Regions from separate parts of the Nonomuraea rosea genome, predicted to be linked through region 2. Evidence: riboswitches for the same ligand, from Rfam matches in the RefSeq annotation. Region 2 holds a riboswitch; each other region holds the start of a gene.

Region 1 (7,562 bases), on a different contig from region 2:
CCCCTGATGTAGATCCGCGTGCTCGCGCCGCCCAGGTCGAGCGCCAGATCGCGTCCCAGGAGGCTCATCGCGGGACCGGGGGTTTGACCGTCATGCCGGGTTTCATATCCGGGGCCGTTTCAACGCAACACCAGGAACGGAACGGTTCCCCTTTACCTCCGCGCACTCCTCCACCGGCGTCGGCGTAGGTTGGCTGCCGGCGGCGTCAGATCCCGGGAGGTTCAGCTCGTGCTCGACTACGACCTCGAGGCCGGCCGTTACGACGAGACCCGCGGCGGGCCCGCGCGCGCCAGGGCCGCCGCCGACGCCGTGCGCGGCCTGGTGCCCGGCGGCACGCTGCTCGACGTGGCCTGCGGCACCGGTCTGGTGACCAGGGAGCTGGCCAGGCGCGGGCTGCGGGTGCTCGGCGTGGACGCCGCCGCGGGGATGGCCCGGCTGGCCGCCGGGCGCGTCGACGTGGTGCGCGGGGACGGCCGGGCGCTGCCCGTACGCGACGGGTGCGTCGACGCGGTCACCACGATCTGGCTGCTGCACCTGCTCGACGACGCCCGCCTGGTGATCGCGGAGGCCGCTCGCGTGCTGCGGCCCGGCGGCGTGTTCGTGACGACCGTGGACAAGCGGGCCGCGCACGGGCCCGGTGGCCGCGCCGAGCCCGCCGACCGCTCGGCCCTGGTCGTCGAGGAGACGGCCAGGCACGGGCTGCGGCCATCCGGCGAGTCCGGTTTCGTGGGCCTTGGCCAGGGCGGCGCGGGCCCCGACCCGGTGTTCCGCCTCCTCGCCTTCAGGAGGGCATGAGAAGCGGCAGGGTCAGGCGCGCCTGAGGTCGGTCAGGGTCAGGCGCGTCTGAGGTCGGTCAGGGTCAGGCGCGCCTGAGGTCGGTCAGGGTCAGGCGCGTCTGAGGTCGGTCAGGGTCAGGCGCGTCTGAGGTCGGGAAGGGTCAGGCGCGTCTGAGGTCGGTCAGGGTCTCGTCGGCCCATTCGATGCTGGTGCGGGCCTGGCGCAGGCCCAGCTCCAGCGCGTATCTGCCGAGAGCCTGGCCGTGCCCGGGCTGGCACTCCAGCACCGCCAGCCGTGCCTCGAAGCCGGCCCTGATCCGCTCCATCACCGCGATGGCCTGCTTCCGGTCGAGCAGCGGGAGCAGGAACGCCTGGAGCGCCACCTCGCTGCGCACGGTCACCGAGGGCTGGTGCTCCGTCAGCCACGTGCGCAGCTCGTGCGTCCCCTCAGGGGTGATCGTGTAGATCTTGCGCCCTCTCGCGCCCTCCGACTCGACCGCGACCAGCCCGTCGGCGGCCATCTTCACCAGCTCCGGGTAGATCTGCGTGTGCCCGGCCTGCCAGACGTGGTTGAGCGAGTGCTCGAACTTCTTGGCCAGGTCATAGCCGCTGGCCGGGCCCGCACCTGACAGCAACCCGAGCAACGCGATCCGCAGGGACATGTCCGCCAGCATACCGAAGACTTGACATGTCAGAGCTTACAGGTGACTCTTCACAGGTGACTACTGACATGAAGCCGCGAGGCAACGGGCTTGTGCTCATGGCCGTGCTCGGCGGGATGTTCCTGGCGATGCTCGACCAGACGATCGTCGGCACGGCGCTGCCGCGCATCACGACCGAGCTGGGCGGCACCACCCTTTACACCTGGGTGGTGACGGCCTACCTGCTCACCTCCACGGTGACCGTGCCGCTCTACGGCAGGCTGTCCGACCAGCACGGCAGAAAGCCCCTGCTGCTCGTCGGGATGGTGGTGTTCGTGGCGGGCTCGGCGCTGTGCGGGGTGGCGCAGGACATGGTGCAGCTCATCGCGTTCCGCGCGATCCAGGGGCTCGGCGCGGGCGCCCTGCTGCCGCTGTCGATCGCGCTGGTGATGGAGATGTTCCCGGCCGGCTCGAACGGGGCCCGCGTCCAGGGCGCGCTCGGCGGCGTGATGGGGCTGACGTACCTGGCGGGGCCGTTCCTCGGCGGGTTGTTCACCGACCATGCGAGCTGGCGGTGGGCCTTCTACGTGAACGTGCCGCTCGGCGTGATCCTTATCGCGATCGTGGCGCTGCGACTGCCGCGGAGGCCGGGCGTGGGCGGCGGCCGGCCCGACTACGCGGGCATCGCGGTGTTCACCGTGGCCATCAGCGCGCTGCTGCTGGGGCTGACGGAGAAGGGGATCGACGGCCACACCTGGACCGACGCGGCCGTGGCTGGGCCGATCGTGCTCGCGCTGGCGCTGCTGGTGGTGTTCGTGCTGGTCGAGCGGCGGGCGGCCAGTCCGATCATGCCTTTGCACCTGTTCGGCAGCCGCACGTACACCCTGGTGAACCTGACCTCGTTCAGCACGGCCTTCTGCATGTACGCCGGAGTCGTCTTCCTGCCGCGCTACTTCCAGGAGGCCCTGGGGGTCAGCGCCACCGAGTCCGGGCTGCGGATCTACCCGATGATGCTGGCGATGGTGGCGGGCAGTGTCCTCATGGGCGCGCTCATGTCCAGGACCAAGGTCTACAAGCCGTGGCTGGTCGGCGCGCCGTTCCTGCTCGCCGCCGGAGCCCTGCTCTGCCTGAACCTGACCCTGGACACCGGCGGCGTGGCCCTGGCGGTCTGGATGTTCCTGCTGGGGCTCGGGATGGGCCCGATGCTGTCGGGGCTCACGGTGGCCGCCCAGCAGTCGGTCGAGCCGCAGTACATCGGCACCGCCTCGGCGAACCTCACCTTCTTCCGGCAGATCGGCGGCTCGGTCGCGCTGGCCGTGGGCGGCACCCTCTACACCTCGACCGTCACCGCGGAGGCCCCCGTGCACGGCCTGGCCGCCGCGCACGCCTCCGCGGCGGCCGCGGTCATCCCGTCGCTCGGGGTCGTGGGGGCCTTGATCGCGCTGTTGGCGCTGGTCGCGATGCCGGGCAGGCGGCTGGAGATCCCCGCCACGCCGCAGAGCAAGGTCGAGGCCGGTTTCGCGTCATAACCGGCGTCGTGCGAAGCTGTGATTGTCCCCAAGACCACGGAGGTCCTCATGGCTGAAACACCGGAGCCGGAAATCGACGAAACTCCCGAGGACGAGATGAAGCGCAAGTTCCGGGAGGCGCTGGATCGCAAGCGCAACCAGTCCGCCGGTGCGGACGCTGGTGGCAGGGGCGGCGACCCATCGAAGATCCACGGGGCGCACGGTCCAGCTGCGAGTAAAAGACCGTTCAGGCGCAAGAGCGGCGGCTGAGGCTGGAATCAGCAGGGGGTACGGCAACGCCGTGCCCCCTTTTCTCTTTACCTGGCTAGGTAGATCTTCGCCCGATTCATGACGATGTGTTTGCGTTTGTCCGGAATTCGTGGTTACAGTGTTGAACCGTTACCAGCCGGTGGCGTGGACCTTACCCAGGAGGGACCAGCCGGCTGGCGCCGAATCCCGATCCGTCGGGAACCGGGGACCCATTGCAATTGGGGTGAGTCCGACCTCGTGTCGGTAGGGCATCTCCACGCCCGAACCCGTCAGCTAACCCGGTAGGCGAGATGGAGAGGACACCTTTCACCGCCATGCAAGAACGCGTCATACCCCCAGACAGAGTAGTGCCGGCCGCCCGCTGAGCGACCGCATTCCCCCCGGCTCTTTCCGCGCTCTCGCGTAGCGATTTCGCCAGGCGTCCTGCTCTGCTGCGCCTTTTCCTAGCGAGCGCATTCCCCCTGTCCCCTCGCGAAGGACTTCAATTCTTCATGTCTCGATCTGGCCTGCGTGCCCTCGTCCTGCTCACTGCCTCCGCCGTCGGCGCGCTGACCATCGCCGGCACCGCGGCCCACGCCGACTCCGACACGGACCGCGTCATGCTCAAGGGCTCGACCACGGCGTCGTACTTCTGGGACGACTCCTCCGGCCGCGCCGGTGACACCGGGCTGCCCGCCAGCGGCAAGCCCATGCAGAAAGGTCTGGCCGCCAGCCCGAGCTGGCCGCTGCTGACCGAGGGTTACGTGGTCTACAAGGGCAAGAGAATGCCCTTCTTCGTCGGCGACCGCGGCCCGGGCGAGCCCTCCAACCGCGGCGTCATGCTGGACCTCGACGCCAAGACCTTCGCCGAGCTGACCGGCGGCCGGTTCAACTCCAGCACGCTCGGCGTGGACGGCGTCGGCGGCGAGGGCCACATCGAGGTCGACTACGTCATCACCAAGTGGGGCGAGGGCGTGGGCAAGAAGAACTACCCCGTCGCCTTCTCGACCGGCGCCTGGTCCGAGCGCGACAGCAGCCCGGCCACGCCCCCGAAGGCCGATGAGCCCGCCCAGGGCGGCAGGTCCGTCCCGGCCGACGAGAACGCGGACGGCTGGCTCACCAAGGGCGACTCCAAGGCCACGGAGTCCGGCGAGGAGTCGGACGACACCGTGGGCACCACCATCCTGGCCGGCGCCCTGGCGGCGGCGGGCGGCGGCGTGGTGCTCGGCGGCGAGCGCATCCGCACCCTCCTCAGGTCCCGGATGCACTGAGCGAAGCTTTACTGACCGGAACCAGAATGTCATTCTGGTTCTCGTGACCACCCGCGTAGCCGTAAACGGCATCGAAATCGCCTACGAGAGCTTCGGCTCACCGGCAGGGCGGCCCCTGCTGCTCATCATGGGCCTCGGAGCCCAGCTCATCCACTGGGACGAAGAGCTCTGCGAGCTCCTGGCCGAGCAGGGACACCACGTCGTACGGTTCGACAACCGCGACGCCGGCCTGTCCACGCACTTCCACGACGCAGGCGTCCCCACGACGGGGGCGCCGTCGTCGTATCTGCTGGACGACCTGGCGGACGACGCCGCCGCGCTGATGGACGCCCTCGGCTGGCCGGCCGCGCACGTGGTGGGCGCCTCCATGGGCGGGATGGTCGCCCAGACGCTCGCCATCCGGCATCCGGCACGCGTGCTGACCCTGACCTCGATCATGTCCACCCCCGGCCCGTCGATCGCCCCGCCGACCGAGGCCGCGACCGCCGTGCTGATGACCAGGCCGCCCGCCGACCGCGCGGCCGTGCTGGCGCAGGCGGTGAAGACCTGGTCCATCATCGGCTCACCCGGCTACGACCTGGACCACGAGCGGATCTCCGCGCTGGCCGGGCTGGCCTACGACCGGTGCTTCGACCCGGCGGGCACCGCCAGGCAGCTGGCCGCCATCATGGCCTCGGGCGACCGTACGGCGATGCTGGCCGGCGTGGCCGTGCCCACCCTGGTCCTGCACGGGGAGGCCGACCAGCTCGTCCCGATCGCGGGCGGCCGGGCCACGGCGGCGGCCGTTCCTGGCGCCCGGCTGGTCACCTATCCGGGCATGGGGCACGATCTGCCGCGCCAGCTCTGGCCGGACTTCGTCGCCGAGATCACCAAGCTCACCAGCCCCTGATCCTGTGCCGTGGCCGCCCCGATCGGGGCGGCCACGCCGCGGTCAAACCTCCAGCTTCTCCTCGATGCCGCGTAGCTGGTGCCTGGCCAGCGCCAGGTTCGCGCGCGATCGATCGAGCGCCAGGTAGAGGAACAGCCCCTTGCCGCTGCGCCCGGTGATGGGCCGGATGATGTGGTACTGCTGGCCCAGCGTGATCAGGATGTCCTCGATGTTCTCCTTGAGGCCCAGCGAGTCCATCGTGCGGAGCTTGGCCTTGACCACCTCCGTGTTGCCCGCGGCGGCGACCTGGAGGTCCAGATCCTTGGAGCCGCCGAGCGCGCCCAGCGCCATGCCGCTGCCGTGATCGACGATCGCGGCTCCGATCGAGCCGTCGATCGTCATCATCTCCTTGAGGGATACGTCCATGCCCGCCATGTCTCCTGCCTTTCTGTCGGGGATGGTCAGTGCTTGCGTGCTGCGACGGCGGCCACTCCGGCAGCCGTCTTCCTGCCCTCCAGCCGCAGCAGCCCGACGTTCGTGCCGGGCCCGGCCAGGACTGTGAGGACGATGGTGGGGCCGGCGGCGTAGAAGGCCACGAAGCCGGCGGTGCCGGAGACGAGCGTCTCTTCCAGCGCGCCCTGTCCGGTCATGGTCAGCATCCGCCGGCTCATCGCGAGCAGCGCCGCCGACAGCGCCGCGGCCTGCTCGCCGCCTTCTGCGCCGAGGTCGCAGGCGATCGGCAGGCCGTCGACGGTGCAGGCGACGCTCCCGGTCACGTCCGGCGTGCGTTCGCGCAGGAGCGACATCTCCTCCAGAACTTCTTTCCGTAGCTCCATCGATGGCCTCCTCCTGAGCGAGAGGAACCTCACGACAGCTCCTCGAGAGCCTTCTTCAGCCGCAGTAGCAGCGCGATATCGGATGGGTCGCCCGTCATGGCCGGGCTGAATCCCGGCCGGGCGGCACCGGGTTCGTGCGGCGGATGCGCGTACGCCCGTCGCTCCCGCTGGGGCAGGATCTCTCCCGCCGCAGCGCCGTCCTGGTCCTGCGCGGGGTTCTTCCCGTCCGGTGCGGCGGCGTTCGAGTACGGCGCAGGGCCCCTCTTGCCCGGGACGCCGGCGTTCGGGTCCGGCGGCGGTCCTTTTCTGCCCGGGGCTGCGGTGCTCGGGTCCGGCGGCGCGAGCAGCCCGGCCGCGGCCAGCCGCCGCACGGCCAGCAGGACCGAGTACGCGGACCGGCCGATCAGCTTGGCCAGCTCCAGCGGCGTGGCCTTGTGGTCGGCCTGGATCAGGACCTCCCACTGGATCCGGCTCAGCGTCACCCCGTGCCCGGGCAGCCGCGGCGCCGGCCGTACCGGCAGCGTGTCCATGTCGGCCGACGGCCAGACCTGGGCGAGCTGGGCCCGCCGCCGCGCGCACTCCCGCACCAGCCCAGGTACGTCGAAGAACCAGTGCCCGCCCAGCCAGTGCTGCTCGCCGGGCCGGAACTTGGGCCGCGTCCCGCTCAACGGCAGCAGGAAGAAGGCCGCGTCCAGCACCACGCCGAGCACCGCGTACTGGAGCTCGCCCGCCGTGATGGGCCCGTCGGCGAGCAGCCGGTCGGAGCCGCCGTCGGCCTGCAGCTCGCGCAGGGCCGCCTCGGTCATCAGGCCCCTGGCCGTGAGGAGGCGTTCGACACTCGGGGTCTGGGCGCACTCCATGTACGTCACGCGCCCCTCGGACAGGAAGATCGTGCCGTTCCTGCCGAGACGGAGCGCGCCCGTGGACTGCTCTCGGGCGAGCCCGGCCAGGAGTGTGTCGAGCCTGGTCATGGGTCACGTCGTCAGGCGGCTGGAGATGGACTGCAGGCGGTGCCGCGCCAGGGCGAGGTTAGATCGTTCCAGGTCCAGGCGGACGTAGATGACCAGCGGCCCCTCGAAGACCGTCTCCAGCGGCCTGAGCAGATGATGGCCCTTGTCGGTGGTGACGAGCATGTCGTCGATGCGTACGACGTCGCCGGGGCACGATCGGGCCAGGCTGTCGGTGGTGGCGCGCAGCGCTTCCGTCAGGGCCGCGGCCGACCGGTCGGCGTCCACGCCGGAGGAGCTGCTGAAGGCCACCGCCATGCCGCTGGTGTGATCCACCAGCATCGCGTCGAGCGCGCCTGGTATGGACATCACCTCGGCCAAGCAGGTGTCAATTCCGAGCACGTGCCCTCCCTCGCCGTCCTGGACGGAGCAAGCGTAAGAGGAAGGAGTGGAGCAGAATTGATGG
Region 2 (7,562 bases):
TCCCCCATCTCGCGCCACAGCCGCTGGTAGTGGTGGCGCTCGTTGTGCGTCTGCCGCTCGCCCTCCAGCGCCCGCAGCTTGACCACCACGTCCAGGTCGGGACGCGCCCCGGCCAGCTCGGCCAGCGCCAGCAGGATCCGCTCCCGCTGCTCCCGTTCGCGCGGCACCTTGGCCTGGGTCGCGAACACCACCCGGTTCCCGCCCGCGGCGACGGCCTCGGGGCGCAGGAACGGCAGCCTGGCCAGGCCCACCGCCCCGCCCCCGCCGAGCCGACCGGCGATCTCGGAGAACTCGGCCGCCTCCCGCTCGCTGTGCACCACGAACAGGTCGCAGCCGCTGCGGAACAGCCACGCCTTCTCCGTCGCGGGCACCGAGATGCCCGGCAGCCCGCTCACGAACACCGGCCGCGGCCGCAGATCCGCCAGCACCTCCGCCACCAGCACGTCCACCACGGGGCCCGTGCAGGCCACGAGGATCACGTCGGGCCGCGTACGCTCCGCCAGCCGCCGCACGGACCGCGCCGACAGCACCGGTGGGGTCGTCTCCTGCCCGGTACCGGCCGCGCTGCCGTTCACCGCGCTGCCGTTCACCGCGCTGCCCTTCACCGCGCTGCCCTTCACCGCGCTGCCCTTCACCGCGCTGCCCTTCACCGCGCTGCCCTTCACCGCGCTGCCCTTCACCGCGCTGCCCTTCACCGCGCTGCCCTTCACCGCGGCGATGATCTGCTCAGGCGAGGGCGCGATCGGCGTGCGCACCACCACCAGCTCCGTCACCCAGCCCGCGGGCAGATCGCCGAGCAGACAGGCCGCCCATTTCAGATACGAATCGGAGTCGGCGACCGCCAGCACTCTCACCCAGACACTCCAGTCAAATGTGATCGCAGGGCGGGGGCCGCCCTGCTGGTCCACCAGTCATCGGGAACGTCCACGGGCTCGACGGCGACACCGCGCGGGCTGAGCAGCACCCGCAGCGAGGTGATCGCGGTCGAAGGGAGGCTGAGCACCCGCTGGCCGGGATCCAGGCCGCGCAGCGTCAGCTCGGCGGGCACGCCCGCGTCGTGGACGGTGATGCCGGGGCGTTCCCGGATCAGCGCCACGTCGACGGGGTCCTCGCGGCGGTGCGGGTAGTAGGCCAGCGGCTCCCGCGAGGCCAGCTCGGTCAGCCAGCGCAGGTAGTGCTCGCGGTGCACGAGGCCGTTGCGGACGAGCGAGGTGCCGAGGACGACCGTGCGCTCCGCGGGTCCCTCCGCGTTCGGCGGCTGGGCCCGCAGCCAGGCGAAGTCATGGCGTACGAGATCGACGCCCGCCGCGCGGACCGCCTCGGCCAGCTTGTCGCCGACGGGCAGCGCGGTGAAGACCGACACCTTGCTCAGGCGCAGCCGCAGCGCGGCGGCCAGGCCCAGCGCGGAGCGCAGCCTGCCCGGCTTGGCGCGGGCCCGCAGCAGCGGCCGGTACGGCCCCGCGGCCAGCAGTTCGAGCAGCCGGATGGTGGCCAGCCCGTCGTCGACGATCACGACGCGGCCCGGGACGGACAGCAGCCAGCGCACCTGGACCCGGCCGGAGAAGGCGTCGCCGACGGCCTGCACGCGCCGGGGCATGCGCTCACGCGGCTCCGCCAGCTCCAGACCGGCGGGCAGCACGAAAGAGCCCAGCTCCCGCCGCGTGGCCGCCAAGGGCCGTAGTCCCGCACGGGGCACGACGGCGGTCGCGGGTCCGAGGAGCCCGGCATGGTGGGCCTCGATGGCGCACAGCATCTGGAGCGGGGACTCCACCCAGGCCGACGCCTGTTCGACCACTCGTTGTCCTCCCAGCCGGGTGATGGCCCGTTCACGACCGCTTCAAGCTAGCCCGGCCGCCTTAAGCCGCCAGAAACGCTGCGTGAACAATGGAGGGTATGAACTCGCTCATGCTCAACACCGACGGCGTGCAGATCCCGCAACTGGGGTTCGGCGTCTGGCAGATTCCCGCGGACGAGGCCGAGCAGTCCGTCACGGCCGCTCTTGAGGCCGGCTACCGGCATATCGACACCGCCGCCGCCTACGGCAACGAAGAGGGCGTGGGCCGCGCCGTGCGCGCCAGCGGGCTACCGCGCGAGAAGGTGTTCGTCACCACCAAGCTCTGGAACGGCGACCACGGCCGGGCCGCCGAGGCCTTCGACGAGAGCCTGTCCAGGCTGGGCCTGGACTACATCGACCTGTTCCTCATCCATTGGCCCGTGCCGCAGCAGGACAAGTACGTGCAGGCGTGGAAGGCGATGGAAAAGATCTACCGTGACGGGCGGGTGAAGGCCATCGGCACGTCGAACTTCACCGTTCAGGCCCTCACGAGGCTGATGGAGGAGGGGGAGATCCAGCCGTCCATCAACCAGATCGAGCTGCACCCGTACCTGCAGCAGCGGGAGATGCGCGCCTTCCACGAGGCCAACGGCATCCTCACCGAGGCGTGGAGCCCGCTCGGCCAGGGCAAGGGGCTGCTCGCCGACCCGGCGCTGGCGGTGCTGTCGGACAAGTACGGCAAGACGCCCGCGCAGATCGTGCTGCGCTGGCACCTGCAGCTCGGCAACGTCGTCATCCCCAAGTCCGCGACCCCGTCGCGCATCGCCGAGAACATCGACGTGTTCGGCTTCATCCTCGACGCCGAGGACATGGCCGCCATCGGCGCCCTGAACAGGGGGCTGCGCATCGGGCCCGACCCCGACACGTTCAACATGACGTGATGGGTCTACGCTCTCCGGCGTGCGGGATTTCGGCTGGGGAATAGCGGCTACGGGCACCATCGCCCGTAAGGTGGGCGCGGCCATCGCGGCGGAGCCCGGCATGCGGGTGGCCGCCGTCGGCTCCAGGAACCTGGGCAGGGCCCAGGCGCTGGCCGGCACGCTGGGCGCGGATTCGGCGTACGACTCCTACGAGCGTCTGTGCGCCGATCCTGCCGTGGACGCCGTCTACGTGGCCACGCCGCACACCCAGCACCTCCAGGTGGCCGAGGCCGCCATCGCCGCGGGTAAAGCCGTGCTCTGCGAGAAGCCGCTGGCCGCGATCGTGGACGACGCCGAGAAGATGGTGCGCCTGGCACGGGAGGCAGGCGTGTTCCTGATGGAAGCCATGTGGATGCGGTTCAATCCGCTCATCCGGCTCATCGCGGCCGACCCGCGCTTCGGCGACCTCCGCTCCGTGCAGGCCTCCTTCGGCTTCGCCGCCCCCTACGACCCCGCGCACCGCCTGTGGGCGCCAGAGCTGGGCGGCGGGGCTCTGCTCGACCTGGGGATCTACCCGTTCGGCCTGGCGCAGCTCCTGCTGGGGATGCCCTCGGGGCTGCGTGTCACCGGCGCTCTGGCGCCCAACGGCGTGGACGCGGAGGCGGGCGGCGTCCTGCTCTACCCCGGTGGCGTAAAGGCCCTGGTGGAGGTCTCATTGCTCGGGAATTACCCGAACGATGCCCGTGTTGTGGGTACGCAGATGCGGGCGGACATCCAGGCGCCGTTCTGGGCGCCGCAGCGGATCCTCCTCACCGGGCCCTCCATGGAGCCGGAAGAGCATGTGCTCGATCCGGCCGACAACGGATACGCCGGCGAGATCCGCGAAGTCCGTGCCGCGACGGCCGAAGGCAGGACCGAATCCTCGATCATGCCACTTGACGAATCCCTTGCCATGATGGGGCTTCTGGCCGACGCTCGCAGGCAACTCGCCTAGCTGGGCTTTTATGGATTTGTAATCCTCTTGCCTCATGTATTACCTTATGGGGCATCTCGTGGCATACGTCCGGTTTGTCCGGCGATGTCCAACCATCGCACGACACATCACAGGATCGTCCTGTGACCGCTGAATTCGCCTTCGGGCGGAACCGGGGACCCAGTCCTTTGGGGTGAATCGGCACTTCGGTGCCGTAGGGCAGCTTCCACGCCCGAACCCGTCAGCTAACCCGGTAAGCGGCATGGAAGCAAGGAGTAACCCCCTCGATGGCGAAGCACCGTTTCACTGCTGCCCCGAAGATCCAGATCGCCCGCGCCCTCCTCGGCGCCACCATCGCCGCGTCGGCTCTCGGCGCCCACACCATGACGGCCAGCGCCGACACCGCGACCGGCGTCGCCGCGGCCACCGCCGCGCGCCACCCGGACTCCGCCATCGCCGCCCACGAGGCCGGCGCCAAGGGCGGCAATGCCGCGGAGACCAAGGTCAACGTCACCGCCGACCAGGTCCTGGCCTTCGCCAAGGCTCAGGTCGGCACCTCCGAGAACGCCGCCGGCGGCGGCACCAAGTTCCAGCAGTGGTACGCCGGTTCGCAGCGTGCCGCCGAGACCGTCGCCCGTGACGGCGGAAGCAGGACCGCGTACCTGAACGCCGCCTGGTGCTCGATGTTCGTCTCCTGGGTCGGTGAGCAGACCGGCGCCCGCCCGCAGGTCGGCTGGGACGCCTACACCGTCGCCCACGCCAAGTGGTTCAAGGCCAACCACCGCTTCGGCGCCCTGGCCAAGCCCGGCGCCGTGGTCTTCTTCTCCTGGAGCGGCGGCAAGGACCTCAGCGACATCCAGCACGTCGGGTTCGTCGTGAAGGACAACCAGGACGGCACCATCTCGACGGTCGAGGGCAACACCGGCAACGGCAAGGTCGAAGAGCGCGTCCGTCCGAAGTCCCAGGTCGTGGGCTACGGCTACCCGCAGTACGCCTGATCGGCCACCGGCAGGCTCCTTGCCTTCCATGACAGCGAGCGCGCGCCCCGCCCCGGGGCGCGCGCTCGCTGCGTTTTCTGGAAAGCCTCGCCCATGGGTGCTCACCGGTGGGCGAGGCTTTCGCGCTGGATGGCGTACAGGTCGGCGTAGCGCCCGGGGCGGGCGAGCAGCTCGTCGTGGGTGCCCTGCTGGACGATGCGGCCGCGGTCCAGCACGACGATCAGGTCGGCCATCCGCACGGTGGGGAAACGGTGGGTGATCAGCAGGGTGACGGCGGCTCCCCGGGCGGCGCGGCGGGCGGCCTGGGCGTAGCGGGCGAAGACGGCCCTCTCCGCGGGCGCGTCCAGGGACGCGGTCGGCTCGTCCAGCACCAGCAGCAGCGGCCCGGCTCGCATCGAGGCCCTGGCCAGGGCCAGCTTCTGCCACTGGCCGCCGGACAGCTCGACGCCGGCGGCGAAGGTGCCGCCCAGCTCGGAGTCCAGGCCGCGGGGCAGGCCCGCGACCAGCTCCGTGCCGCCCGCCTGCTCCAGTGCCCTCGCCACGGCGGCCCGGTCCGTCAGGCGGGGCAGGTCGCCGATGCCGACGGTCTCCGCGGCGGTCAGCTCGAAGCGCACCAGGTCCTGGAACACCGCGCTGATCCTGGCCCGCCAGCGTTCCGGGGGGAGTTTGTGCAGCGGTGTGCCGTCCAGCAGGATCTCGCCCCGGTCGGGCCGGTAGAGGCCGCAGAGCAGCTTGGCCAGGGTGGTCTTGCCGGAGCCGTGCGCTCCAACCAGCGCCACGGTGGCTCCGGCCGGCAGGTGCAGGCTGACGTCGCGCAGGACCGGCCGGTCCGTGCCCGGATAGGCGAAGGACACCTCCCGCAGGGTGATCCCGTCCCGAAGCCACTCAGGCGGCTCGTACGGCGCAGGCCCGCACCGCGCAGGCTCGGGGCCCGTGGGGTCGGGGCCCGTGGGGTCGGGGCCCGTGGGGTCGGGGCCCGTGGGGTCGGGGCCCGTGGGCTCGGGGCCCGTGGGCTCGGGGCCCGTGGGGTCGGGGCCCGTGGGGTCGGGTCTCCGGGCCGGGGTGCGGGGCGGGGCGGAGGTTCGGGTGCGGGCGTAGGTGCGGAGCCAGGCCAGGCGGGTGGCGGCGCGCAGGCCCGCGGCGACCGAGCCGAGGTGGAAGGCCAGCCGGGAGGCCTGGGTGACGAACTGCACGCCGACCGTGGCCACCAGCACGACGTCCCCCGCCGTGGCGAGCCCCCGCCGGGCCAGCCAGGCCGTGCAGCCGAGCGTGGCCACGTATCCGGTGATGAACACCGCGCCCCCGCAGAACGTACGCAGCGCCGCGCGCGTCCTGGCCCGCGACAGCCCGGCCGACACCTCCTCCCAGCGGTCCCCGGCCATCGATTCCAGCGCCGGGGCGGCGCCGCAGAGCCGTACCTCCTTGGCCGTCTCGGGGGCGGTGACGGACTCGGACAGGTGCTGCTCCAGCCGGGTGGCCTCAGCGGTGCGTTCGGTCGCGGCGTCGATGCGGGCGGCGGCCCCGCGGCGTACCAGCAGCGAGGGCAGCACGGCCACGCCCAGCAGCAGCGGGAGCAGCGGATGGACGGCGGCCAGCAGCGCCACCCCGACGGCGATCTGCACGCCGTGCTCCACTGCCAGGGCGACCGCCCAGACCGCGAAGTACAGCTGCCGGCTCTGTTCGCGCAGCACCTGCAGCTTGTCCAGGTAGGCGGGCCGCTCCAGGTGCTCGACGGTGGGCACGCCGGAGGTCAGGGTGAGGATCTCCTCCTGCACGGCCAGGCCCATCCGCTCGGCGAGCTCCTGCATCAGGGCCAGCTCGGCGCGGCCGAGGGCCACCCCGGCGGCCAGCGCGGCCCCCGCGGCCACGCCCCACCCCGCGCCGGACGCGGCCGCACCCGCGGTGGCGGCGTCGGTCAGCTCGCGGAGCAGGATGCCGACCAGCCCATGACTGACGGCGCCCAGGACCAGGAAGGCCGCCAGGGCGAGGCCGGCTCGCCGGTCGGTCCGCCAGGCCAGCGCCAGCAGCGTACGGAGCGTGCCCCACGCCGTCATCGGGCGCCGCCCAGGAGCAGGCCGGCCTGCATCCGGTACCAGCGCGCGTACCGGCCGTCCAGCGCCAGCAGCCCGGCGTGGCCGCCCTCCTCGGCGACGGCGCCGTCGTCGAGCACGACGATCCGATCGGCCCGGCGCACGGTGGCGAACCGGTGCGAGATGAGCACGAGGGTGCGGCCACGTGTGCGTTCGAGCAGCCGCTCGAACACCTCTCGCTCCGCCCGCGCGTCCAGATGGGCGGTGGGCTCGTCCACGACCAGCACCTGCCGCCCGGCGTTCAGCGCGTAGACGGCGCGGGCCAGCGCCACCTTCTGCCACTGCCCGCCGGACAGGTCGCGGCCGCCGGTGAAGGCGCGGGACAGCGGCGTGTCCAGCCCGTCGGGCAGACCGTCCAGCAGGTCCGTGGCGTCGACCGCCGTCAGGGCGGCCAGCACGTCGGCGTCCGTACCGTCGAAGGCGGGGTCCCCGAGCCGGATGTTGTCACGCAGCGGCAGCGGATAGCGCGCGAAGTCCTGGAACACCACGGCGGCATCCGGGATCGGGACGACACGGCCCTCCTGCGCCGGGTACAGGCCCGTGAGCAGCTTGGCCAGCGTGGTCTTGCCCGCGCCGTTCAGCCCGACGACGGCCAGCCGCTCGCCTGGCCGGATCCGCAGGTCCAGCCCCTTGAGCACCGGCGCCGTGCCGTTGGGGTAGGTGAAGCTCACCCGCTCCAGGCAAGCGCCGGTGAACGCCGTACCGGACGGGACGGCGAGTGGTACAGCGGGCGGTACGGAGGGCAGGACGGCGGGGGCGGGCCGCAGGAGCCGCAGGGTCGCCTCGTACGGCCTCGTCCCGTAGGCG
Region 3 (7,562 bases), on a different contig from region 2:
TGGCCGACGGCAACGTGCCGCCCGCCGCCGATCCCGTGCTCGTGGCCGCGGCGGCCTATCTGACCAGGCCGCCGGGGTGGGCGGAGATGATCGAGGCGGCCCGCACCGACCTGGAGCAGTCGGCGGTGGCCGCGGAGGGCTCGGAGCGCGAGGAGGCGGTCGCCCGGCTGCGCGAGCAGCTCGCCGCGCAGAAGAACGCCGCCAAGGAAGAGGCCGAGCGGCTGCGCGAGCAGATCAAGGCGGCCCGCGCGGAAAACTCCGATCTGCGGCGCAAGCTCCACGACTCACGGGAGCGGGCCAAGTCCGCGGTCCAGCGGGCCGAGCAGATGGAGCAGGCGGCCGACGACGCCAAGTCCGCGGCCACGGCGGCGGGCAGCGCCGGCGAGTCCGAGCTGCGGCGGCTGCGTGAGCGGCTGGCCGACGTGGAGAAGCAGCTCGAAGCCTCGCGCAGGGCCGCGAGGGAGGGCAGGAGCATCGAGGACGCCCGCGTCAGGGTGCTGCTCGACGCGTTGCAGGACGCCTCCGCGGGGCTGCGCAGAGAGCTGGCCCTGCCCACGACGATCAGCAGGCCGGCGGACTCGGTCGCGGCGATCACCGGGGAGCGTCCCGGCGTGCGCGGGGTGCCCGCGCGGGCGCTGGCCGACGACGACCCGCAGCTCCTCGACCAGCTCCTGGCGCTGCCGCAGGTCCACCTGATCATCGACGGCTACAACGTCACCAAGACCGGCTACGGCACGCACACCCTCGCCGACCAGCGCACCCGGCTGATGACCGGGCTCGGCGGGCTGGTGGCGCAGACGCGGGTCGAGGTGACCGTGGTGTTCGACGGCGCGGAGCTGAACTCCCCTGTTCAGGTGGTGGCGCCGCGCGGGGTGCGGGTGCTGTTCAGCGCGCCGGGGGAGATCGCCGACGACCTGATCCGCCAGCTCGTACGCGCCGAGCCGCCGGGCCGGGCCATGGCCGTGGTGTCGTCGGATCGCGAGGTCGCCGAGTCCGTCCGGCGGATGGGAGCCAGACCCGTTCCGTCTGGTTTGCTGCTGCGCAGGCTGGGCCGGGCCTAAATTTTTATGAATTCTGGAGATTTGCCAAGTTTAGGTGGGACCTCACCCGCCACTTCTGTACTATTTCGCCCCAGATATAATCCCTGGGAGGCGACACTGTGAGGTTTGGTCGGGTGCCGGTGGCCACGGGTCTCGTGATCGGGCTGGTACTGGTTCCGGTGGGTGCGGCCGTCGCTGATCCCAAGCCCACGCTCGGCCAGGCGAAGGCCAAGCTCGCGAAGCTCAACGACAAGGCCGACAAGGTCGTCGACCGCTACAACACGGCGAACGAGCGCTACAAGACGGCCAAGGGCTCCTACACGAAGCTGAACGACCGCTACAAGCGCAAGCTGGAAACGGTCGAGAGCCTGCGCACGCAGGTGGTCAACATGGCGGTCGACAGCTACAAGCTCGGCGAGTACGCCACCTCGTGGCCGGGGCTGGTCGGGGCGAATCGTCCCGATGACCTGCTGGCCAGGATGGCGTTGACCGGTCAGATGTCGCAGGAGCGGGCGGAGAAGCTGGCCGCGTTCGATCGGGAGAACCGCGGGCTGAAGACCGAGCGCGACAACGCGGAAGAGGCGCTGGAGGCGGCCGACAAGGAGCGCGACGGGGTCGAGAAGGAGCGCTCGGAGATCCAGAAGCTGATCGCCCAGCAGAAGAAGCTGCTGGACAAGCTCGGGGCGTACAACCCGGGCAATCCGAACAGCGTCGGCATCAAGTACACCGGGCCGGCGTCGGGGAGTGGGGCCGCGGTGCTCCGGTTCGCGTTCGCCCAGGTCGGCAAGCCGTACATCTATGGCGGGACGGGGCCGCGCGGCTACGACTGCTCGGGGCTGACCCAGGCGTCGTGGCGGGCCGCGGGGGTGTCCTTGCCGCGTACGACGTGGCAGCAGTGGGCGTGGGGGGCCAGTCGCAAGGTCTCGCTCGACGCGCTGCAGCCGGGTGACCTCATCTTCAGCGAGGGCTTGGGACACGTCAGCATTTATGCGGGCAACGGGCAGATTGTCCATGCGCCGCAGACGGGCGACGTCGTCAAGGTCGTCAAGATGTCGTCCTACGGCCGCCGCATCGTCGGCGCGATCCGCCCATGACCGCGCCCTTCTGACCGCAGGCGGTTTCCCATGGGTGCCGGCCGCATTACGGCCCGGCACCCGGGATCAGTGTGTACGTGCTGTGCGCAGGGGCCGTGAGCGGCGCGCCCCAAGCCTGAGCCCCGTCCAGCGCGTCACTCAGGCGGGGGCCGTCAGTGTGGCGAGGAACGCGGAGACGGCGGCCGCGCGGCCGTCCGGGGGCAGGGCGGCGGCGAGGACCGCGCGGGAGGGCAGCGGCGGCGAGGGCCGCAGGAGTCGGATGTCGGGCCGGGCGGACGAATGCCCGGCGATCGACGGATACAACATGATCCCCACGCCCGCCGCCACCAGCCCCTGCCTGCCGTTCCAGTCGTCGCAGAAGTGGCTGATCCGGGGCGCGCGCCCCAGCGCGCTCGTGAGCTGCGAGACGGGCCCGAGGCAGTCGGGATGCGTGCCGTCGATCCACGGCTCGTCGGCCAGGTCCCGCAGGCGCACCCGATCCCCCTGGGCGAGCGGATGCGCGGCGGACAGCGCGACCAGCAGCTCGTCCTCGTGCAACGGCGTCACCGAGATCCCCGGTGCGCTCGCGTCGTCCCAGGCGGTCAGCAGGGCGATGTCGGTCTCCCCGTCCAGCAGCGCCGCGCACGCGTCGTGGGCGCCGGACCGCACCGTCATCGACAGCTCCACCCCCGGATGGCTGGCCGCGAACGTGCGGAAGCGTTCGGGAAGGTAGCGCGTCGCGGCGCTGGGGAAGGCGGACACCCGCACCCGTCCCGCCTCCGCGCCGGCGAAGGCCCGCAACCGGGTCTCGAACAGCCGCATCCCCTTGAGCACCTCGTCCGCCTGCTCCAGCGCCGCCCGCCCCGCGTCGGTGGGCCGCACGCCGCGCGGCAGCCGCTCGAACAGCCTGACCCCCGTGTGCCGCTCCAGCATGGCGATCTGACGGGAGACCGCGGGCTGGGTCATCGACAGCTCCTCGGCCGCCGCCGAGAACGAGCCGAGCCGGCCCACCTCCGCCAGCACTTTGAGCGACCAGATCTCAAGCATGCGCCCAGCTTATGGATTCCATGCCGAACCTGCAGTGGTGCTGATACGTCTCCTTCGCCATCCTCGAAATATGACGACAAAGGACTACGACAGATGGCTAGATGAGGTGCTCCAAGGCACCGGGCGGCGCGTGCTGGACGCCGGTTGCGGGCGCGGCGAGCTGGCCGCCGAGCTGACGCGGCGGGGTCACGCGGTCACCGCGATCGACGTCTCGGAGGCGGCCGTCGCGGCGGCCAGGGCGTCGGGGGTGCCCGCGCGGCTGGCCGATCTCGCCGATTACTACGACGACGAGCCGTTCGACGCGGTCGTCATGTCGTTGTCGCTGCATCACATGCACCCGCTTGGAACCGTGCTCGGCCGCGCGTCCGAGCTGCTGGGGGAGGGTGGGGTGCTGGTGCTGGACGAGTTCGCGTGGGACTGGGCGGACGCGGCGGCGGCCGCCTGGTTCTACGATGCGGCGTCGTTGCTGGCCGCCGGCGGGCTGGCGGACTTCCCGCGCGAGGCCGGCAGGGACCCGGCCGAGCGGTGGCGGGAGGCGCACGAGGATCACGCGACGGGCGCGGCCATGCTGGCCGCCGTCGCCGAGCGGTTCGAGGTGCGGGACGTGCGGCGGGAGCCGTACTTGTCTCGATATATCAGCGGAAAGCTGACAAACGGCAGCACAGAGCTCGTGAACGAGCTGTGGCGCATCGAACGGGAACGTATCGCCTCCGGCGCCCTCCCGCCCACGGGACTCAGGCTCACGGCGGTACGCCTGTGACGAAAGGGACATTTGGGACCTGACAAGCGGGTGTATCAGGAAGTGTGAGCAGGGTCACATTTAGATAACGGAACCTGGTGTTCCAGCAGGGGTTCCCGCTCTGACTGACACCTGTATCTGATCTTTACAACCTGAGTCCCGCTTTGCTGATCCTTGACCTTTCGGCGTAGCTTCTGGCGTCGCGGCGAACACGCCATGTTGCCGCGAACCCGCGTCGGTCCCTCCCGACGTGAGACAGATAGAAATCCGTCGGTCGCCGTCGATATCCCCATTTCGACACATCAATCAGGCGGCGGCCTGCCGAGTCCGTGCAGCCAGGAGCACGGAGCCGGGGACCCAGCGATCCCAATTCCCCAGGGATCAGGGGTGAATCGGCGCGCCAATCGCGCCGTAGGGCGACTTCCAGGCCCGAATCCGTCAGCTAACCCGGTAGGCGTTCGTGGAAGACACAAGGAGAAATCCTGTCTACCTCCCTGCACAACCCCCGTCTGTCCCGCCTTGCCCTTAGTGGCGTAGCGCTCACCATGACCGTGACGGCCGGAGGTTTGGTCCTCCATGCCCCCACGGCTCAGGCGGCGACGAGGAGCGAATCGGTCGGAACTTTCCCGGTCAAGGCGGCGACCACCGCCGTGACCTCGACCGCTGTGACCTCCGTGACCTCGAAGAGGACCACGGCCGCCCGGCAACGGGCCGCCAAGGTCGCTCGCCAGCAGGCGAAGGCCCGCAGGGCCGTCGCCGTGGCCAAGAGCCAGATCGGTGATCCGTACAGGTACGGAGGCACCGGGCCTGGTTCGTTCGACTGCTCCGGTCTCGTCCAGTATTCCTGGAAGAAGGCCGGAGTCAGGCTCCCGCGCGTGGCGAGCAGCCAGTTCGCACGCACCAGGAACAAGGTCTCGTGGCGCAAGCTCAAGCCCGGCGATCTGATGTTCTTCAGCGGGCTCGGCCATGTGGGCATGTACGTCGGCAAGGGCAAGATGATCCATTCGCCACGGACAGGCGAACGGGTGCGCATTGACAAGCTGGGCGGGTGGCGCAAGTCGTCGTTCGTCGGCGCAGTCCGTCCCGGCATGTGATTCCGCCCCGCCCGGTTATCCGGGCGGGGCGTTCGCGCTTTTTATTTTTTACGGCGGATTTTATTTTTTTACGGCGGAGCCAAGGGCGCGCCAATCACCGCACGTGGTCCGCGCCTCCAGGGAGACGCCCGCTGACCGGTGCCCATGATCCGCCGCAACGCCGCCCACTGGGCCAAGACCTGCACAGCCGCTGGGCCAAGACCCGCCCGCTGGGCCAAGACCCGCCCGCTGGGCCAAGACCCGCCCGCTGGGCCAAGACCCGCACAGCCGCTGGCAGCCAGCTGGCGTCCCAGCGGCTTCGCAGGAACGCTCGCCACCGCCCCCACGGTCGCCCAGCTCCGCCATCGTCCGGCCAAGGTGGCAACGGCCACGCCCGCAGCGCAGGGCGGCTTGCAGTCCGGCACGCGGGCGGCCTGCGGAGTGTGGGCTGCGGCGAGCGACATCAACAAGGTGGCAACGGCCACGTCCGCAGCGCGGCGGCCTGCAGCCCGTCACGCGGGCGGCCTTGGAGCCCGGGCCGCGGCGAGCGTCGTCAACTGGGTGCTCTGGCTGATCGTGAGCGGCGATCGGAGGGCGATCATGGCCCGCGTGGCGGCCAGCCGGCGACGATCCCGAGTGACGACCCTCGACCGTCGGTGGTGACGGATCGGGCGAGGGCGGCTGGGTAGTCGTCCTGGGCGGCTACGATCGGGCAGCGTGTCGGGGCGGGTGAGCAGGCGAGGGTTGGTGGCCTGCCTGGCGTTGCTCGCCTTCGCGGCCCCCTCCTCGGCTCCCGAGCCCCCCGACCTCCCTCCCGCACTACGGGACCTGTGGCGTGAAGGCGTGGTCGTCGCGCGGGGCGCGCGGTCCGTCGTCATCGGGCACCATGCGGGCCAGAGCTCGCTCGACGACCTGGCGCGCAGGGCCGACGAGGCCGGGCGGCGGGTCGCCGCCGTGCTGGGCCGGCCGGTGCGTCCGCTGATCGTCGTACCGGACTCCACCCGGGAGGCCGCCGGGCTGGCCGGGGCGGCGCGGGTCGACGGGCTGGCCGCCGTGGCGGATCACGGGCGGGTGATCGTCGTTCCCGAGTTCTTCGCCATGCTCAACTCCACGGGCAAGGACGTGGTCCTGACCCACGAGCTCACCCATGTCGCTGCGGGTACCGATCATCTGCCCGTCTGGCTCTACGAAGGGTTCGCCGACTACGTCGGTTACCGCGACGCCGGGATCCCCTTGCGGACCGCCGCCGCCGAGCTGGCGGCTGAGGTGCGGGCCGGGCGGTTGCCGAGCGAATTGCCCGGACCTGCGGCTTTCGCGGCGGACGGGCGTGACCCCGAACGCCTTGCGCGGGCGTACCAGGAGGCCTGGCTGGCGTGTCGCTTCCTCGCTGACCGGTTCGGTGAGGGGACCCTGGTGGGGCTCTACCGTGCCGCACAGGCGGTCGGCGTCGATCGGGCGCTCGCCTCAAGGGGACTCTCGACGGCCACGCTCACGGCACGGTGGCGCGACTACGTGCGTGATCAGCTCGCGTAGACGGCTCGTGTGAAGGGGAGGCAGATGAGCGAACGGCAAGACACGGAGGACTCGGCGCCCGAAGGGGAGGAGCCCGGCGGGGCGGTGGCCGCCATGAGAACGGACCAGCCCGCTCCAGCAGGCCATGCCGGTGCGGCCGGCGATCTCGGCTCGACCGCCGACGGCGGGATGGCGGGTGAAGACGGTGCGATCGGCGATCCCACTCCGGCCGGTGCTGCCAGTACAACGGCGGGTGCTGCCAGTACAACGGCCGGTGCTTCCGGTACAACGGGCGGCGTCGCTACGACAGGCGGTGTCAGTACGACGGGCGATCGTGGACCGGCCGATGCTATCGGTACGACGGGCGGTCATGGTCAGGCTGGCGCTGCCGGTGCCATGGGCGATCATGCCACCGCCGGTGCTGTCGGTGCGGCGGGCGGTCGTGGTTCGGCCGGGGGCCGGGGCGCGGTGACGGAGGCCGTACCGGGAGGAAAGGGAAGCGGGGCGCGGGCGGAGGGCTCGGAGCGGGGGCATGGTGGGGATGTGTCCGTGAAGCGAGACGGCCGCCCCGGCGGCGACGGCTCCGACGACCCCAGGCTGCGGCGCCAGGCCGCCGTGGCGCTGGTGCTGCTGGGTCTGGTGACCCTGGCGGTGGCCTTGTTCAGCACCCCCTGGGGAGTGCTGACCGGCGGAGCGCCCGATCCCGCGCGTGACTTCAGCGGGCAGCAGATCGCCAGGTCGCAGGCGTTCGACGCGGCCGCGACCCTGCCGAGCTACCTCTCGCTCGGCCTCACGATCATCGTGGCGGGCGTGCTCGTCGCCACCCCGTTCGGCGCCATTGTGCTGGGCAGGCTCAGAGGGCCCTGGTGGTTGCGGGTGATCCTGGGCGTCGTGGTCATCACCGCGCTCGCCGAGGTGATCAGGTGGCCGCTCGGCATGTGGGTCGAGACGCTGCTGCGCGACTACGGCCTGTCCACCCAGGACTGGGCCGGCTGGGCCGCCGACCGGCTCAAGAACATCGGCGTCGAGACGTTCCTGCTCGCCCTGATGCTGCTCGCGCTCGTGGCGCTGGCCCGCA
Region 4 (7,562 bases), on a different contig from region 2:
CGCCGTCTTGCGCGAGAGCGGCCCCGAGGTTTCCCTTGACGAGATCGCCCGGCACGCGGGGATCGGGATCGCCACCGTCTACCGGCGGTTCGGCGACCGCGACGGGGTGATCAGGGCGGCCTTCCAGACGTACTTCGCCGAAGAGGTCGAACCGCTCGTGCTCGCCACGAGCGGCGCCACCGACGCGGGCCGCGCGCTGGCCGAGGCGCTCAGCGGGACGGTCGACACCCTGGTCACCCACCACGGGCTGCTGAAGGCGGCCAGGGAGTCGGGCGCGTTCACGGTGGACATCGCCGAGCGCTTCATCGGGCCGCTCGGCATCGTGCTGGACAGGGCTCAACGACACGGCCAGGTACGCGCCGACCTGGTCGTCAGGGATCTGGCGGCGATCCTGGTCATGGTGCTGGCCACCGTGCATCCGTCGGACCCCGGCCACGACGACTCCCGCCGCTACCTGGCCCTGCTGCTGTCGGGCCTGCGCCCGTCGGCCGACGAGCTGCCCCCGCCCTCCGCCCACCGGCTGCGTCCGGGCGGCGCGCCCGCGCAGGGCCCGCCCTGGCCGGCCTGAAGCTGCGCGGGGCCGGGTGAGCCCTGGAGTGCCCAGACCTCGGTCAGGGCCGCTACTCCCCGGTGAGGCCGTCCACCGACTCCCGGATGAGGTCGGCATGACCGTTGTGCCGGGAGTATTCCTCGATCATGTGGACCAGGATCCAGCGCAGACTGGGCGCCCGGCCGTCGGCCCACGTGCGCCGGGCGAGCTGGTCCAGGCCCCCGTCGGCCAGCGCCTTGTCGACCAGATCGCGGGAGCGGGCCACGGTGTCCCGCCAGAGCGTGCGGAGCTGCTCGGGCGAGTCGCCGGCCGCCGAGTGCCAGTCCCAGTCGGGGTCCGCGGCCCAGTCCACCGTGTCCCACGGGGGCTGGCGGTCCTGCCCGTGCAGGAAGTGCGAGAACCAGTGGTCCTCGACGTAGGACAGGTGCTTGAGCATCCCGCCCAGGGTCAGCGACGAGCCGCCGACCGTCGCCGCCAGCCCGGCCGCGTCCAGTCCCGCGCTCTTCCACTCCAGGGTCGCGCGATGGAACTCCAGGAAGCCCAGGAGCGTGGCGGTCTCGTCGGCGGAAACGGGCGGCTCGGGACGGCCCTGCTCGTCTAGGTCGGTCATGGACGGTGAGTCTAGAGGCCCTACCGGTAACCTCAGCCGATCGTGAAAACCCGGCACTCCATCCGGACACGCAAAAGCGCGCGCCCTCGAAAGGGCGCGCGCTTCCAGGTGTTCCCGGTCAGGCGGCGTAGTGGGGGTAGCCGTAGCCGACGACCTGCGAGGTCGGACGGACCCGCTGCTCGACCTTGCCGTTGCCGGTGTTGCCCTCGATCGTGGAGATCGTGCCGTCGCCGTTGTCCTTGACCACGAAGCCGACGTGGTTGATGGCGCTCAGGCTCTTGCTGCCGCTCCACGAGAAGAAGACCACGGCGCCGGGCTTGGCCTCGGTGCCCCAGCGGTCGTTGGCGGCGAACCACTTCGCGTGCGCGACGGTGTAGGCGTCCCAGCCGACCTGCGGACGGGCGCCGCTCTCCTCGCCGACCCACGAGACGAACATCGAGCACCAGGCGGCGTTCAGGTAGTCCTGCCTGCTGCCGCCGTCACGCTGGGCGGTCTCGGCGCCACGCTGCGAACCGGCGTACCACTGCTGGAACTTGGTGCCGCCACCGGCGGCGTTCTCGGACGTGCCGACCTGGGCCTTGGCCAGGCTCAGCACCTGCTGGGCGGTGACGTTCACCTTGGCCTCGTGGCCCTTGGCGGCGCGCTGCTCGGGCCCGCCATTGGCCTGTACGGCCTGGGTCTCGGCGCTGTGCTGCGCGGAGGCGTACACGGCGGCGTTGGCGCCCAGGGCGGCGGCGACGACGGTCGCGCCGAGCGCGATCTTGGCGATCTTCGGGGCGTTGATGAAACGGTGCTCAGCCATCAGGCGATCTACTCCTTGCTTCCATACCGCTTACCGGGTTAGCTGACGGATTCGGGCGTGGAAGCTGCCCTACGGCACGTTGACGTGCCGATTCACCCCGTTGAGACATGGGTCCCCGGTTCCGCGCACAGGCGGATTCAGCGGTCACAGGCGATTTCCCTGTGATGCGTGTGATGGGTGTGACGTCCGCAGACTGCGTGACGTCGGTAGCGCGGTCCGGTGTAGATACTCGCTGCGATGGCTGCGGCCTCGGCTCCGCGTACGGGATGTACAACAAGCCCCTGACCTGGGTAATTCCCAGGTCACGAAATTTCCACGCCAGGCACTCAGAACGCCGCGAAAGCCCATGGAATCCCCCAGCCGGGAGCGTCCTGGGGTCAGGCCGGCGGGATGCCCGATTCGGCGTGATCGGCGTCGATGAGGTCGTCGAACGGGCGGCGGGCCTGCGCTCCAGCGGCAACCCGGTGGACGTACCCCCTGTCCGTCTTCGCCCGGTACGAGGCCAAGCACCGTACCCTGGTCGACCCCAGGCAGGGCAACGTCGCGCTGATGGTCCCCGCGACCCGTACCGGAATCGCGGCCAGGAACCTGGCCACCCGCCTGTGGCCCGCCGCCGCCACTGCAGGCCGGCTGCGCAACCTCCTGACGAGTACGGCTACGGCGTCCCCGTGACCGCCGGCCGGTCGCCGGCCACGGCCGGCGAGGGCAGCCGGAGCAGGAGGGGCAGCGCCGCGGCGGTCAGCAGCCCACCGGCGAGGAACGCGCCCCGCACCCCCAGGAGAGGCAGGATGACCCCTCCGGCGAGGGCGCCCACGGCGACCCCCACGTTGAAGGCGGCCGAGTTCGCCGCGAGGGCGATCTCCGTCCGGCCCGGCGCCAGCCGCAGGACCTGGTTCTGGGTGGCCATGAAGACCGGCCCCACCGAGGCCCCGAGGAGCGCCAGCATGGCGACCGCCACGGCCCGCACGCCACCGGCCGCGGACAGCGCGAGCAGCGCCACCGCCTGCCCGGCCACCGGGACCGCCAGCGTCGCGAGGGGGAACCGGTCGAGCAGCGGCCCGGTGAGGGTGACCGCCACGATCCCCGCGACCCCGAACACCAGCAGCAGGGCACTGACCGAGTCGCCGGAGAAGCCGCTCACCTGCCCGAGGAACGTCACGACATAGGTGAATCCCGCGAACGCCCCCGTCACCGACAGACCCGTGATCGCCAGCACGATCGCGAACCGGCGGGCGTCCGGGGTGACGCCACGGGCGGCGTGCCTATCCTCGGGACGCGAGGCGGGCAGCAGCGCGGCGATGAGGACGAGCGATACCAGGGCGAGCCCGCCCACCACCAGGAAGGGGGCCTGCCAGCCGGCGTGGCGGCCCAGCCACGTACCGGCCGGGACGCCGAGCACGGAGGCGAGCGACCCGCCGACGGACAGCACGCCGATGATCCGGCCGCGCATCCGCGGCGGGAACAGTCCCACCGCCACCGGCCCCATCACCGCCCAGAAGAGTGCCTGGGCCGCCGCGGTCGCCACCCGGAGCGCGAGCAGCAGCTCGTAGGAGGACACCAGCGTGGACGCCAGGCTGGCGAGGACGAGCACCGCCAGCACGCCCGGCAGCAGGTACCGGCGCGGGATCCCCCGGGTGAGCCGCGCGACGGGCAGGGACAGGACCGCCACCGTCAGGCCGTACCCGGTCACGAGGTGGCCGACGGCCGTCGGGGTCACGCGCAGGTCCGCCGAGAGGAGTTCGAGCAGCCCGATCGGCAGGTTCTCGGTGGTGTTGAAGGTGAACGCGGCCAGCATGAGCGCCGCGACCACGACGACCGCGCGCCAGGAGGCCAGGAAGGGTGGTGGCACCCGGCAAGGATGCCGAGCCGGTCACACCGTCTTCTACTCTTTCGGATGAGGACGAATCAGGCTGGGAGGCAGAGTGCCGCTGCGGATGCGTCTCGGCGTCGATGATCTGCTGCGTTGCCGGTTCGCGGTCTCACCGCTCTGCCAGACGCACGAGGCGCTGCGGATGTTGCGGCGGCCGGAGCGGCACGGCTATCACCGTTCGTGGCTGCGGCGCATGCGTGCCGCCGTGGCGGGACTCGACCTGGCCCCCATGTGGCTCTTCCTGCCGCCGCGTGGCGGTTACACCCCTGATTTCCTCGGGGCGCCGCCCGGCGAACCGTCCCCTGCCTTCGCCGACGAGCTGGCGCGCATGCGGTCCACCGACCCCGCCATGGCGCGGCGGGAGATGGCCCGCTCGCTGGCGTGCACGCCGGGCGCCGCGGAATCCCCGGCCGGGCGGCGGGTGCTCGCCGACCCGGCGCGAGCCGTACAAGAGCTGGCCGATCTCACCGAACGTGCCTGGCATGCCCTGCTGGCCCCGGACTGGGCGAGGGTGCGGGCCCTGCTGGAGGCGGACATCGCCCACCGGACGAGCCGGCTGGCGGCGGGCGGGTGGGAGGCGCTCTTCACCGACCTGCACCCGGACCTGGCCTGGGCGGACCGCACGCTCATCCACCGCACCCCGCACCACTCTCCCGCCGCCCAGGAGGTCGACGGGCGCGGCGTGCTGCTGATGCCCAGCGTCTTCGTCTGGCCGGACGTGGTGAGCGGCTTCGCCGCGCCGTGGCAGCCCACGGTGATCTACCCGGCCCGGGCGATGGGCACGCTCTGGCAGGAGCCCGCCGCGGGCGCGCCCGACGCGCTCGTCCGGCTCGTCGGCCGGACCAGGGCCGCCATCCTCGCCGCCCTGGACGGGCCCGCCTCGACGACGACGCTCGCCCAGCGTCACGGCCTGGCGCCCTCCTCGGTGTCGGCCCACCTGTCGGTGCTGCGCGACGCCGGTCTCCTGACCTCGCGCCGGCACGGCTACCGGGTCCTGTACGAACGCCTGCCGCTCGCGGTGGCGCTGCTGGACGGCCGCACCGGGTAGACGGCCGAGTGCAAACTCTCGCGTCGATCTCGTATGGACGTCCTCAAACGAGGGTTGCGCCGGGCCACGCCTGGAGATCTACGCAGCACAGCGCGCTGTGATCACCTTCCGCGAGGAAGCCACGATCTCGGGGGGCAAGATGTGTGAATATCCACCGTCCGCGTTCGTCCGTAGTGCACCGGCCAGTCCCCGGCGAGCCCGTAATCCGCTCTGTATCGCGCTCGCCTTCGCCATCGGCATGGGGTTCAGCGCCGGTCTCGGCTTTTCGGTCGGCCATGCCGTACAGCCGGACCGGGCCATCGCCCAGCCGGTCGCGGCAAGACCGGCTCCTCTCCTGGAACCTGCGAAGCCGGCGGCATCGTCGGTCCAGCCGGTGAAGCAAGTCGCGGCGCCCAAGAAGAAGCGAATCGTGGTTCACCGGCCGGTGGCCGCCGCCAGGAAGCACATCCAGCACGTGGCCGCTCACCGGCCCGTGGCCGCCGCCAGGCAGCACGTCCGCGCTGAGCGTCCGCGCCACGGCGGGATCGGCGCGCTGCGCAGGCACCTCCGCAGAGCCATCCAGGTACGGGTGCTGAAGCAGCTGGGCGCGCGGTTCGGCGGGTAGCGCGAAGGTTGTCCGGGGCCCAAGATCCCTCCATACTGCTCTGATGGCGCGGTGGCGGTGATGGTGCTGGGACGCGCGTTCCGGCTTGCGGCGGCCGGGCTGGCCGTCGCGCTGGCCTCGGGCGGCAGCACATCTGCGCTGGTCAAGCCCGCGCCTGTGCTCACGGAGGCGACCGCGACCAGGATCACCCTTCAGGAAAAGGCCGGCTTCCTGTACGAGCACCCCTCCGACCCGGTGCGGCTCACCGCGTACCGGGTCGAGGACGATCCCTCCCACGACGACAAGACGCTCCGGCCGAGGTCCTACGCCCGCTGGGACTCCACCTTCACCAAGGTCGCCGAGGGCGATCAGGTGGCGACCGTCTCGCCCGACAGCGACCGGCTGGCGGTGATCGACGAGATGCCCTTCCGGCGGAACGCCGCCCCTGTCGTACGCGTCACCGACCGGATCACCGGTGAGACCCACTCCGTCCCGGTGGGACTGGCCGCATGGCAGGGTCTGTCGGACCCGCGCTGGTCCCCCGACGGCAGACGGCTGCTGTTCACCACCCGGGACCACGCACGTGGTACGGAGTCCCCCGTCACCGTGGGGTTCGTCATCGTGGACGTGGCCACCCGCCGGGCATCGATCGTCCGGACGTTCACGCCCGATGAAGACGAAGACCCGGACGGCAGCTACCGATGGAGTCCCGACGGCACGTCCGTGGCCACCATCTGGCACCATGACCTGAAATTTCGTGATCTGTCGGGTCGGCCGATTCGCGTCATCCCCGGAGTCGCCCAGGAGGCGGGACTCCTCGAATTCTCCCCCACGGGACAGTCGTTCATCACGAGCTGCGATATCGGGGACATGACGCCACAACCGTGTGTACGACTCCTCAGCACCGGCGAACGCCTGGCCATCGCGCACCTCAACCGCGATCCCGGCGACCGCTACGTCGCCGTCGTCGGCTGGTACGACAACGACCGCCTGGTCGCCGAGCGACGGGAGGGCCGGACCTACACCGTCTTCGTCCAGGACCTGAGCGGAAAGGACGTCAAAGTGCTCGCCAGGATCTCGCTCGGGTCCCCGGAGCATCAGGTGCGTGTCCACTACAGCCGCCGCTGACCGCTATTTCGTGCGCCAGAGCGCCCCTCGGTCACGCTGGTCGAACGAAGCGTTCGGATCTTCGGCCTCGCTGACGTAGCCGCTCACGTACACCTCGGCCTTTCCCGGGCGTTTGACCAGCTGTTCGGGGTGGGCGTACCGGCCCTGGGGCGCGGGCAGCCCTTCCTTGGTCCATCGCCCGTCCGACAGGTGCCACAGCTCGCTGGGCTTGGACCGCGTCTCGGCCACCACCCACAAGCCGCCCCTGCCGTCCGGCTCGGCCTGGCCGAAGGTCCGGTGCATCGGCCCCCAGACGCACCGCCAGCGCGAGCCGTTCCCATGCAGCGCCACGGGCCGGGCACGGACCGGCTCGCCCTCGTGCTCCTCGCTGTCGACGCCCCAGCCCACGTTGGCGATCGCCCAGACGTCGTCGGGACCGAGCACCGCCAGGCCCGTCATCCACGGCTCCGGCAGGCTGTCCAGCGCGGGCCCGCCCAGCTCGGGCAGCCGTACCTGCCGCCAGCCATCGCTTTGCCGGCGCATAGCTCCGCTTTCCCCGAGCCCCCACACGGTGTCGCCCTCGCCGCGCAGGATGGAGATCGGGCTGCTCAGCTCTTCGCGCCGCCACGTCTTGCCGGTCCAGCGCAGCAGGGTCGTCGGGCCGACCACCGCCCAGGCGCCCCGGGCGTCCATGGTCTCCGGGTCCAGCTCGAATTTCTCCTCGTCGGTGAAGACGACGTCGCGCCACCGATCGTCGTGCAGGGTGCCGAGGAACAGCCGGAGTTCTTCGCCGATCAAAGTGGTGCCGCCGAACACCCAGGCCTGCCGCGCCGAGGTGGCGCTGAGGGCAACCGCCTCGTCCTGGCTGCCGTACTCGATGGGCTCGCGGTCGAAGGTGCGCCAGGCACCCCGGTGCCACCTCCGCACCCCGGTCTCCTCCTCGTCCGGCCCCCACGTGGACCGCACCCAGACCGCCCCGTCCGCCGCCACGT

Evidence for each region. A riboswitch is a leader RNA that binds a small molecule or an ion and turns the genes downstream of it on or off. The one in region 2 is predicted to bind cyclic di-AMP.
Region 1: it holds a riboswitch for cyclic di-AMP, as region 2 does, so the genes downstream of both, ABEA43_RS17600 (hypothetical protein) here and ABEA43_RS14875 (CHAP domain-containing protein) in region 2, are expected to answer to the same signal.
Region 3: it holds a riboswitch for cyclic di-AMP, as region 2 does, so the genes downstream of both, ABEA43_RS19430 (C40 family peptidase) here and ABEA43_RS14875 (CHAP domain-containing protein) in region 2, are expected to answer to the same signal.
Region 4: it holds a riboswitch for cyclic di-AMP, as region 2 does, so the genes downstream of both, ABEA43_RS64430 (CHAP domain-containing protein) here and ABEA43_RS14875 (CHAP domain-containing protein) in region 2, are expected to answer to the same signal.

Annotation. Positions count from the first base shown of each region.
Region 1 covers NZ_BAABDQ010000006.1:235,799-243,360, reverse strand. The annotation lists gene ABEA43_RS17625 (rod shape-determining protein) at 1-68, opposite strand, end outside; gene ABEA43_RS17620 (class I SAM-dependent methyltransferase) at 229-795, shown strand; gene ABEA43_RS17615 (PadR family transcriptional regulator) at 938-1,438, opposite strand; gene ABEA43_RS17610 (MDR family MFS transporter) at 1,495-2,946, shown strand; gene ABEA43_RS17605 (DUF5302 domain-containing protein) at 2,995-3,195, shown strand; cyclic di-AMP (ydaO/yuaA leader) riboswitch at 3,363-3,498, shown strand; gene ABEA43_RS17600 (hypothetical protein) at 3,687-4,445, shown strand; gene ABEA43_RS17595 (alpha/beta fold hydrolase) at 4,489-5,334, shown strand; gene ABEA43_RS17590 (hypothetical protein) at 5,377-5,748, opposite strand; gene ABEA43_RS17585 (roadblock/LC7 domain-containing protein) at 5,775-6,149, opposite strand; gene ABEA43_RS17580 (hypothetical protein) at 6,179-7,120, opposite strand; gene ABEA43_RS17575 (roadblock/LC7 domain-containing protein) at 7,124-7,498, opposite strand.
Region 2 covers NZ_BAABDQ010000005.1:247,666-255,227, reverse strand. The annotation lists gene ABEA43_RS14895 (DUF6716 putative glycosyltransferase) at 1-854, opposite strand, end outside; gene ABEA43_RS14890 (hypothetical protein) at 851-1,795, opposite strand; gene ABEA43_RS14885 (aldo/keto reductase) at 1,894-2,715, shown strand; gene ABEA43_RS14880 (Gfo/Idh/MocA family protein) at 2,735-3,688, shown strand; cyclic di-AMP (ydaO/yuaA leader) riboswitch at 3,806-3,942, shown strand; gene ABEA43_RS14875 (CHAP domain-containing protein) at 3,955-4,665, shown strand; gene ABEA43_RS14870 (ABC transporter ATP-binding protein) at 4,767-6,719, opposite strand; gene ABEA43_RS14865 (ABC transporter ATP-binding protein) at 6,716-7,562, opposite strand, start outside.
Region 3 covers NZ_BAABDQ010000007.1:223,431-230,992, forward strand. The annotation lists gene ABEA43_RS19410 (NYN domain-containing protein) at 1-1,061, shown strand, start outside; gene ABEA43_RS19415 (C40 family peptidase) at 1,175-2,134, shown strand; gene ABEA43_RS19420 (LysR family transcriptional regulator) at 2,273-3,160, opposite strand; gene ABEA43_RS19425 (class I SAM-dependent methyltransferase) at 3,231-3,920, shown strand; cyclic di-AMP (ydaO/yuaA leader) riboswitch at 4,209-4,371, shown strand; gene ABEA43_RS19430 (C40 family peptidase) at 4,574-4,993, shown strand; gene ABEA43_RS19435 (gluzincin family metallopeptidase) at 5,690-6,505, shown strand; gene ABEA43_RS19440 (hypothetical protein) at 6,831-6,956, shown strand; gene ABEA43_RS19445 (M48 family metallopeptidase) at 7,028-7,562, shown strand, end outside.
Region 4 covers NZ_BAABDQ010000067.1:32,706-40,267, forward strand. The annotation lists gene ABEA43_RS64420 (TetR/AcrR family transcriptional regulator) at 1-568, shown strand, start outside; gene ABEA43_RS64425 (DinB family protein) at 621-1,160, opposite strand; gene ABEA43_RS64430 (CHAP domain-containing protein) at 1,279-1,962, opposite strand; cyclic di-AMP (ydaO/yuaA leader) riboswitch at 1,975-2,115, opposite strand; gene ABEA43_RS64435 (hypothetical protein) at 2,380-2,634, shown strand; gene ABEA43_RS64440 (MFS transporter) at 2,618-3,811, opposite strand; gene ABEA43_RS64445 (ArsR/SmtB family transcription factor) at 3,885-4,880, shown strand; gene ABEA43_RS64450 (hypothetical protein) at 5,290-5,484, shown strand; gene ABEA43_RS64455 (hypothetical protein) at 5,536-6,591, shown strand; gene ABEA43_RS64460 (hypothetical protein) at 6,595-7,562, opposite strand, start outside.